Regions from separate parts of the Bradyrhizobium sp. sBnM-33 genome, predicted to be linked through region 3. Evidence: riboswitches for the same ligand, from Rfam matches in the RefSeq annotation. Region 3 holds a riboswitch; each other region holds the start of a gene.

Region 1 (3,272 bases), 1.1 Mb from region 3:
CGACCAAGTCTGCAATGATGCGTCGTTATAGGTGGAGGAGAAACTCGGAAATGGCGACGCAAACGGTATCGCCCCGAAGAATCCGCTTTGCGTTTTCTTGTCTCTGACGCCGCCATCAACAATGAGTTCGGCTCCGTTCCACAGGGTTTTGGTAAAACCGGCGGTAGCGCTGGCGCCCTGCTGATTGCCATAATCGAATGGCGTGGCGGCGCCGCGGCGGTTCGTGACCAGTTCGTTGACGCCAATCGAGGGATCGACGATGCGGCCACCGGGGAGTCCGAGCTTTTGGTCGTCGCCGGTCACCGTCAGGAAGGCCTTGAGATCGGGAGTGGTGTAATTGAGATTGCCGACCCCGTTGCGCTGGTCGAGCGCGTTGTTTTCGCGATAGCCGTCGGACTTGATTGCGTTGCCGTAGAATGAGGTCGACCATGGTCCCGAATTCAGCGCCGCCGAAACCGAGGCCATGCGCTGGTTGAAGGAGCCGATACCGGCCTCTGCGCGCATGGCAACAGGTGGGCCACCGACGCCGTTCTTCAGGACGATATTGATGACGCCGCCGACCGCGTTGTCGCCATACAGCACCGCGCCGCTGTTGCCGCGCGTGATTTCAATGCGCTCGATCGAGTCGCGCGGAATGGTCGAAAAATCCACACCGGCCATGTCGATGTCGTTGAGCCTTCGGCCATTGATGAGCACCAGCGTATTTGAGGTCGCGAAAGCGCCGAATCCGCGCAGGTCGACGCTGGTCTTGGCGCCGTTGACGCCACCAAACAGGCTAGTCAGCTGCACGCCGGGCGTTTGCGCGATGATTTCCTGCAGCGTTTGAGCCGGTGAGTGCGCGATCTCTTCGGCGGTAATAACGGTCGACGCCGAGCCGACGATTCCTGAAAACTGGCGGTCGCCGCTGCCGTCCGCGCCTTGCGAGACGCCCTGGGATGCGGTGTTCGAGCCGATCCCCGCTGCGGGTCTTCCGCCGGTCGACGGCACCGCCGCCGGCACGACGCGGCGCGAGGTCGACGCTTCATTGTAGGTCGGTTTTGCGCGAGTCCGGTTCGGGTCGGTAGGCGAAGTTATCTCGATCGGCGGCAATGGCTCCGCCGCCGTCTGCTGCGCGTGCGCACCGGAGATGCCTAGCGACACGATGGGAACGAGAAAGCTGGAGGCGAGCCAAAAGCGGCGGCGCCTTGCGGCTGTGTTGGTGAAAGACATGACTTGGACCTCGGTATGACGTCAGTGGCACGTCACAGCGAACCAAGTCTCACCATGTGCTTTGAGCAGCTCAGGTGAAGCTAATGTCTGTACTCCCCGACCGACATCTTCGCGTGTGACCACGGCTGACGGCAGGTCTCCTGGCTCGCGGGTCGTTACCCCATCGTCGCCTTCCCAGGACCGAGTGCCCAGTGGCATGTGACGAAGGATTCGCCGCTTACAGTTGCGGGGGCAGCCGCGGAATTGGGGGATTTCCCCGCACCGCATTCCCTTTTGATCCCCAAAACGGGAACCGTCGGGAACTATGGTAGAAGTTTGTCAAAGTCCGAGTCAATGCGCCCCGGGGCGTCCCGCGATCCTCACTGGACGAGTGCGCTATTTTTGCCGCATGAGCACGCCTGCCCGCCGCCTGTACCGGGGCGGGTAAACCTGCTTTAGGACGATCGATGAGTGTTGAAGCCGTAGCCCTGACCAATGAGGACGCCGCGCGCCGGCGGATCGGCGCGACCGCGGCGCTTGCTGCCCTTGTTGTGCTCCTGATGCTGATCTCGCTCGGCATCGGGCCGGTGCGGCTGTCGCCGCTTGCGGTGGCGCAAGCGCTGTTCGGTGGCGGCAGCGAGGTGGCGCAGGTGATCGTGCGGGAAATCCGCCTGCCCCGCACGCTGCTGGCGCTGGCGATCGGCGCCATCCTCGGGCTGTCGGGCGCGTCGCTGCAGGGCTTGCTGCGCAATCCGCTGGCCTCGCCCTCGCTATTCGGCGCGCCGCAATCGGCCGCCTTTGGCGCGGTGCTGGTGATTGCGATCGGGCTGGCCGACGTGCGCTCCTATGCGCTGCCGGTCGCCGCGATCATCGCGGCATTCGCTTCGGTGTTCGTGCTGCTCTCGATCGCCGGCCGCAATGCGGGTCTGCTGATCCTCATTCTCTCGGGACTGGCGATTTCGAGCTTTGCGGGCGCTGCCACCGCGCTGGTGATGAACCTCTCCAGCAACCCCTTCGTGGTGCTGGAGATCGCATTCTGGCTGCTCGGCTCGCTCGAGGATCGCAGCTTTCAGCATGTGATGCTGGCGTTTCCATTCATCATTGCCGGCGCGGTCATGCTGTTCAGCCAGCGCCACGCCTTTCGCGCGCTGAGCTTGGGCGAGGAAACCGCGCAGAGCCTTGGCGTCGATGTGGGGCGTCTACGGCTGTTCGTGATTTCGGGCGTCGCGCTGGGTGTCGGCGGCGCCGTCGCTGTTACCGGCACCATCGGTTTCATCGGCCTGGTCGCGCCGCACCTGATGCGGCCCGTGATCGGCCACGATCCCGGGCGGCTGTTGGTGCCGAGCGCACTCGCGGGCTCGGCGCTATTGCTGGCCGCGGATATTGCAGTGCGCATCATTCCCTCAACATCGGATATCAAGGTCGGCGTGCTGACCTCGATTATCGGCGTGCCGTTCTTCCTCTATCTGATCATGCGCGAACGCCGCGCGCTCGGCGGAGGCGTCGCATGAGCGAGGCTGCGCTGCTGACCGCAAGGGGACTCGGCGTGCGGCTCGCCGGCCGCGTCGTGCTGAAGGACGTTTCGCTGGCGCTGTCGGCGGGGCACCTGGTGGCGCTGGTCGGCCCGAATGGCGCCGGCAAGACCACGCTGCTGCGCGCGCTAGCCGGGCTGATCCCCTCCGAAGGCGAGATCACGATCGGCGGCGATGCGCTGGTCTCACTGTCGCTGCGTGAGCGCGCCAAACGCTTCGGCTATCTGCCGCAGGGGCATCTCGTGCATTGGCCGCTGCCGGCGCGCGATATCGTGGCGCTCGGCCGCTACCCGCATGGCGCAACCGATCCGGCGCGGCTGTCGCCCAGGGATGCCGAGGCCGTGCTGCGCGCGATGCAGGCCGTCGACGTGATGGAGTTCAGTGATCGACGCGTCACCGAATTGTCCGGCGGCGAACGCAGCCGCGTGGCGCTGGCCCGCGCACTCGCGGTGGAAGCGCCGATCATCCTGGCCGACGAGCCGACCGCCTCGCTCGACCCGCGGCACCAGATCGACGTCATGAAGAACTTGCGCGCGACCGCGGACAAGGGTG
Region 2 (3,272 bases), 590 kb from region 3:
CAGCCGTGTGTGGTGAAGGCGAAGCCTGCGAGCTGTTCGCCAAAATACTGCACCATGTCATTGCGCTCGAACTCGCCATGGACGAGCACGTCCAGCCCGATATTTTCCTGCCAGCGCACTGTGCGGGCCGTCTGGTTCTGCAGGTAGAGCTTATAGGCTTCGTCCGTCAGAGCTCCCCTGGCGTGAGCGGAGCGGGCGTTCCTGACATCGGCGGTTTGCGGGAACGAGCCGATGGTCGTGGTCGGGAACGCCGGCAGGTTGAAGCGCTCGCGCTGAACGGTGGCGCGTTCAGCGAAGACGCTGGAGCGGAAGCGCATCGGCTCATTGATGCCGGCAACACGTGCCGCCACCTTCGGGTCGTGAATGCGCGGCGACGCCTTGCGGGAGGCTGCCGCCTGGTCCGAAGCTTTCAGGCTGTCCGCGACTGCTCTGCGGCCATCGGCCAGCGCGGTTCCGAGCGTGGCCAGCTCCTCGAGCTTCTGCACCGAAAATGCCAGCCAGCTTTTTATTTCGGGATCGAGCCCGGTCTCAAGTGAGAGATCGATCGGGACATGCAGCAGCGAACAGGAGGGGGCGACCTGCACACGGTGCTTGCCGAGTTTGGCGATCACCGGCTCAAGCCGGTCGAGAAGCCGGCTCAAATTAGCGCGCCAGATGTTACGGCCGTCGATGATTCCGAGCGACAGCACGAGGTCGTCAGGAAAACCGGCGAGCTCGTCGATCTGCTCCGGCGCGCGCACCAGGTCGAGATGCAGGCCGGCGATGGGAAGGGATAGCGCAGTATCGCGGTTGGCGCCCAGCCCGCCAAAATAGGTCGCCAGCATGATCTTGAGCTGCGGCACCGCGCTCGTGATCTTCGCATAGGCATAATGCAGCGCCTGATGCGCGACGATATCGAGGTCGAGCACCAGACACGGCTCGTCGATCTGCACCCATTCCGCGCCCCGATCGGCGAGTTCGCGCAGGACCTCGATGTAAACCGGCACCAAGCGATCAAGCAGGGACAGCGGATTGAAACCGGCATCCTTGCTCTTGGCGAGTTTGAGAAACGTGACCGGCCCGACTAGCACAGGGCGGGTCTGATAACCCAGCGCCTTGGCTTCTTCGTATTCCTCGATCGGCTTGCGCGAGGCGAGGACAAATTTCTGATCCTTGGCCAGTTCGGGCACCATGTAGTGGTAGTTGGTGTCGAACCATTTTGTCATCTCGAGCGCCGGCACGCCGTGCGCGGCGTCGTGCCCGTGATTGATATGGCCGCAGCTCGCTTCATGTGCCTTGCCTTGTGCGCCGCGTGCCATCGCAAAGTAAGTCGCAAGGGAGACCGGCCCGCCGTTCCAGCGATAGATTTCCGGAATCGCACCGACCATGACGGATGTGTCGAGCACCTGGTCGTAGAACGAGAAATCGTTCGACGGGATCACGTTGACGCCAAGCTTTTTCTGACGCGCCCAGTTGGCGGCGCGAAGCCCGATGCCGGTCTCGATCAGCGCCTTCTCGTCGGTTGCGCCGGACCAGAAACTCTCCAGCGCGAATTTCAGCTCGCGGCGCGGACCGATGCGCGGCGTGCCGAGGGAGGCAACGGGAAGTGAAGAAGTGGAGATGATGGAAGAAGATGTAGAACCAGACATTGGCTTAACCCCAAAAGTTGGGGGCAAAGGCCGAAGTGACACGTCTGGATTTTCGCGAACGGCAGAGCGCGCGCGGAAAATCGCAACCGCACCACCGGGACACCCCGCCCGAGGACGTGTATGTTGTCGAGGCAGGTCTCCTGGCTCGCGGGTCAATGCTGCTGTCCGGCCTTCCCGAAACCTCGTGAGGCTTCAGTGACTTCATTGGACAGCGGCTCGCCGCTTACAGTTGCGGGGGCAGCTCCGGCTTTGGCTTTTCGGCCGCACCGGCTTCCCTCTTAGCTTCGGAAGAACGTCTCCCGAAGAACCACGACGGGTCCACTTATCGGCAACGCGGCAGGCGCGTCAACTCGGCGACATTCGCTGGTTCGTTGTAATCGTTGTTCACAGCCGCAGGTTCCCTCGCCGAAATTCTTGCACATCACCTGCTCTCCCCATTGACAGGCGGACGCGAATAACACGAGATATAGCCGTCACGGTCCGCCATGACCCAACACATGGTGGCTAAGAGGGAAGCCGGTGTATCGCGAAAATCCGGCGCTGCCCCCGCAACTGTAAGCAGTGAGTTGTTTTCCGAATCTTACGTCACTGATGCGGCATCGCATTGGGAAGACACGGGGACAACGGCGACCTGCGAGCCAGGAGACCTGCCGCGACACCGAAAAAACGTCCACGGGCGGGGTGTCCCGGCGGCGCTTGCAGATTCATGCCGGGGTTTCTCGCCCGCGCATTTGAAGCAGCGTCCTCTCTGACATCCAGCCCCAATACCATCACGGGGTCTCTTGATGTCACTCTCTCTCGATCGCGGAGCCAGTGCCGCTCCATTCATCCGGTTGCGGCCCGAATCGCTTGCCGTCTCGGAAGCGCAGCCGCCGATGCAGGTGATTCGTCGCAACGGCACGGTTTCGAAATTTGACGCCAGCAAAATTTCGGTCGCGATGACCAAGGCGTTTCTCGCGGTCGAGGGACATGGCGCGGCGGCCTCCCGCCGGGTGCATGAAATCGTCGAGCAACTGACCGCCGAGGTCGTCGGCGCGCTGTCGCGCCGGATGAGCGAGGGCCGCACCTTTCATATCGAGGACGTGCAGGACCAGGTCGAGCTCGCCTTGATGCGCAGCGAGCATCACAAGGTCGCGCGCGCCTATGTGCTCTATCGCGAGGAACGTACGCGCCAGCGTGCCGGACAGGACGTGGCCATGGCCGCCCAGCCATCGGGGAAGCCCTCGTTACGTGTCACCCTGGCCAGTGGCGTGCAGGTCCCGCTCGATATCGCGCGGCTGACGCTGATCATCGAAGAAGCCTGCACTGGCCTTCAGGGCGTCGGCGCCACCGCGGTGCTCGCCGAGACGCAGCGCAATCTCTATGACGGCATCAGCGAGGACGAACTGGCGCTGGCGTCGGTGATGGCCGCGCGCACGCTGGTGGAGCAGGAGCCGAACTACGCCTATGTCAGCGCGCGGCTCTTGCTCGACAAGCTGCGCACCGAGGTGCTGTCTTTCGTGCATGACACGCCGACCAGCGCGTCGCAGGCCGAGATGGCCGAGCGCTACGGCGAGTACTTTCCAGCCTACATCAAGGCCGGCATCAAGGCCGAACTGCTCGATCCCGATCTGGCGCGCTTCGACCTGAAAAAGCTTGCCGCGG
Region 3 (3,272 bases):
ACCAGCTTCGACCGCCTTGGCCGCGTGCCCCAGGGCATATCGAACTGATGTCGTACTCGCTCCCCGACCGATTGCATCAGCAATCGCATCGGCTTGCCCGCAACCGCAATATATCCCTTGGCGCGCAGCACGTTCTGTTCGCGCGCAAGCCGCTGAATCGATGCGACCAGCGCATCGATATTCGCGACTTCCGGGAACTCGACTACAACGGAGGCAAAATCGTTGTGTTCGTGCTCTTCCTCGCCGTCGTGGTGCGAGGGGCGCGCGGCGAGATCGTCTTCTGCCGCTGCTTCGAGACCAAGGATCACACGGGCATCGACCGCGCCGTCGACGACCGGCAGCATCAGCAGCACGCGACGCGGCATCTCGGCCGCGATTGCCGCCTTGGCCGCTTCAAGTCCTTCCGCGCCGACAAGGTCCGCCTTGGTGAGCAGCACGATGTCCGCGCAAGCGATCTGATCCTCGAATACTTCCGAAAGCGGCGTTTCATGGTCGAGGTTTTCATCGGCCGCACGCTGGGCTTCGACCGCGACAGGATCGGGTGCGAAGCGGCCGGCCGCCACGGCCTCCGCGTCCGCTAGCGCGATCACGCCGTCGACCGTGATCCGCGAGCGGATTTCGGGCCAGTCGAATGCCTTGAGCAGTGGCTTCGGCAATGCCAATCCCGATGTCTCGATCAGGATATGGTCGGGCTTCACGCGTCGAGAGAGCAACTGCTCGATGGCGGGAATGAAATCGTCGGCGACTGTGCAGCAGATGCAGCCATTGGCGAGCTCTACGATGTTCTCTGCAGGACAGTTGGCGTCCGCGCAGGATTTCAGGATCTCTCCATCCACGCCTTCGCTGCCGAACTCGTTGACGAGCACCGCAAGCTTCCTGCCGTTCGCGTTGGTGATCAGGTGCTGGATCAGCGTCGTCTTGCCCGATCCGAGAAAGCCGGTGACAACGGTCACCGGGATCTTGGCAAGCGTTTTCATTCTGCGGCCTCCGGCACGACGGCGATGGGTGGAATGCGCGCAAGCGACTGCTTGCGGAAGATCTCCGGCCGGCTGCGCCATGGCACGATGCCGTCGGGCGCCGCCGCATAGGCCGCGGCGCCAGCAACAACGTCCGGCGCGCTTGCGTCTGACAAGCGGCCGTACACATAGGACCAGCGCCGGGGACCGGAGAGTGCAATCGAGCAGCCTTGGCTGCAGGCGGATAGACACTCGACCGGAACGACGTTGACGCCTTCCGGCACGCCAGCCGCGAGGATGGCGCTGTGCAGACGCGCGCCTGGCGCGGTTTCGCCTTCCATCAGCGTTTGGCCGGCACAGCAGGTGATGCAGACATGCAACGTAACGGTCATCGCCCCTTCTTCAAAAAATTTTTGACGGAGGCGATGAGGCACACGAACCCAGAGACGCGAGGGTTCGCTCCCCGTCGCGGAACACCCCGTCCGCCGGTGGTCAATCTGTGCGCTGGCAGGTCTCCCGGCTTGCGGAGCAGGTTTCCCTTTGATCTCCACCTTCCCAACCCAAACGGGCCAGTGGTTCTTGGAGATCTCTCCGGTCACGGTCGCGGGGGCGGCTGCTTTTCAGGGCTAAAGCTTCGAGGCAAGAGCCCTATCGCATTCCCTCTTCGCCTGTCGTAGGACAGGAACCAACGCTGCCTCACCATTTGCTCAAGCGTGCAACTTGTCAAGCCAAAGGAACGTGCAGATGATTTCCGAACCGGATGCCGCTGAGGAGGAAGCTGTCGTCGCCGAGGCCTCGCTCGATACCCGCCATGCTGCCAAAATGGCGAAGAAGAAGGCCGCCCGCGACCGGATGATGGCCACCAAGAGTGGAGAGAAGGGACTCATCATCGTCCACACCGGCGCAGGCAAGGGAAAATCTTCCTCGGCCTTCGGCATGATCATGCGGTGCGTCGCGCATGGCTTTCCCTGCGCTGTCGTGCAATTCATCAAGGGTGCGTGGGATACCGGCGAGCGCCGTCTCCTGACCGGACATTTTGGTGAACTGTGCCAGTTCCATGCGATGGGTGAAGGCTTTACCTGGGAAACCCAGGACCGCTCCCGCGACGTCGCTGCCGCCCGCGCCGCATGGGAGAAGGCCAAACAGCTGACCGCCGATCACGCCTTGCGCATGGTCGTTCTCGACGAGATCAACATTGCGCTTCGCTACGACTATCTGGAGATCGGAGAAATCGTTGAATTTCTCAAGAATTCAAAGCCGCCGATGACGCACGTCGTTCTCACCGGGCGCAATGCCAAGCAGGAATTGATCGACGCCGCCGACCTCGTCACGGAGATGACGCTCGTGAAGCATCCCTTCCGATCCGGAATCAAGGCGCAGCCCGGCATCGAGTTCTGACGAAGCAAGCGAGAATCCGATTCCATGGCGCGCGCATTGATGATCCAGGGAGCCGGCTCCGACGTCGGCAAGTCGCTCATCGTGGCCGCCCTTGCTCGCGCCGCGACCCGCCGCGGACATCGGGTACTTCCCTTCAAGCCGCAGAACATGTCAAACAACGCGGCCGTGACTATCGACGGCGGCGAGATCGGACGCGCACAGGCATTGCAGGCGCAAGCCGCAGGCGTCGAGCCGCACACGGACATGAATCCCGTCTTGCTGAAGCCGGAAACCGATATCGGCGCCCAGATCATCGTGCAGGGGCGCCGCGTGGCGACGGTGCGCGCACGCGAATATGCCGCGATGAAACCCTCGCTGATGGCGCCGGTTCTCGAGAGTTTCGCCCGGCTGAAGGATCGCGCCGATCTAGTTCTGGTCGAGGGCGCCGGCAGCCCCGCCGAAGTCAATTTGCGGAGCGCTGATATCGCCAACATGGGCTTTGCCCGGAGGGCCGAGGTCCCGGTCGTGCTGATCGGCGACATTGACCGCGGCGGCGTCATTGCGCAGCTCGTCGGCATCAAGACCGTGCTCGATCCCGAGGATGCCGCCATGATCCGCGGTTTTGTCATCAACAAATTTCGCGGTGATCCCTCCCTGTTTGACGATGGCTATCGGCTGATCGAAACCCGCACATCCTGGCGGGGTTTTGGGGTCCTGCCCTACTTCGCCCGCGCCAACGAGCTTCCGGCCGAAGATGCCCTGGGGCTTGCCGGTGCGCGCAAGGCGGCGCAATGCAAAATCGCCTTTCTCGCGCTTTCGCGGATCGCGAACTTTGACGACCTCGATCCGCTGAAGCTCGAACCCTGCGTCGATCTTGTGATGGTCGGGCCTGGAGAGGCGATCCCTGGCGATGCAAAGCTCGTCATCGTTCCCGGCTCG

Evidence for each region. A riboswitch is a leader RNA that binds a small molecule or an ion and turns the genes downstream of it on or off. The one in region 3 is predicted to bind cobalamin.
Region 1: linked by a shared signal. The riboswitch ahead of RX328_RS03030 (TonB-dependent receptor) and the one ahead of RX328_RS08045 (DUF1636 family protein) in region 3 are both predicted to bind cobalamin.
Region 2: linked by a shared signal. The riboswitch ahead of metE (5-methyltetrahydropteroyltriglutamate--homocysteine S-methyltransferase) and the one ahead of RX328_RS08045 (DUF1636 family protein) in region 3 are both predicted to bind cobalamin.

Annotation. Positions count from the first base shown of each region.
Region 1 covers NZ_CP136624.1:651,093-654,364, forward strand. The annotation lists gene RX328_RS03030 (TonB-dependent receptor) at 1-1,209, opposite strand, end outside; cobalamin riboswitch at 1,322-1,521, opposite strand; gene RX328_RS03035 (FecCD family ABC transporter permease) at 1,656-2,699, shown strand; gene RX328_RS03040 (ABC transporter ATP-binding protein) at 2,696-3,272, shown strand, end outside.
Region 2 covers NZ_CP136624.1:1,120,188-1,123,459, forward strand. The annotation lists gene metE (5-methyltetrahydropteroyltriglutamate--homocysteine S-methyltransferase) at 1-1,628, opposite strand, end outside; cobalamin riboswitch at 1,741-1,955, opposite strand; cobalamin riboswitch at 2,088-2,298, shown strand; gene RX328_RS05285 (ribonucleoside-diphosphate reductase subunit alpha) at 2,414-3,272, shown strand, end outside.
Region 3 covers NZ_CP136624.1:1,706,205-1,709,476, reverse strand. The annotation lists gene cobW (cobalamin biosynthesis protein CobW) at 1-977, opposite strand, end outside; gene RX328_RS08045 (DUF1636 family protein) at 974-1,348, opposite strand; cobalamin riboswitch at 1,445-1,661, opposite strand; gene cobO (cob(I)yrinic acid a,c-diamide adenosyltransferase) at 1,701-2,354, shown strand; gene RX328_RS08035 (cobyric acid synthase) at 2,379-3,272, shown strand, end outside.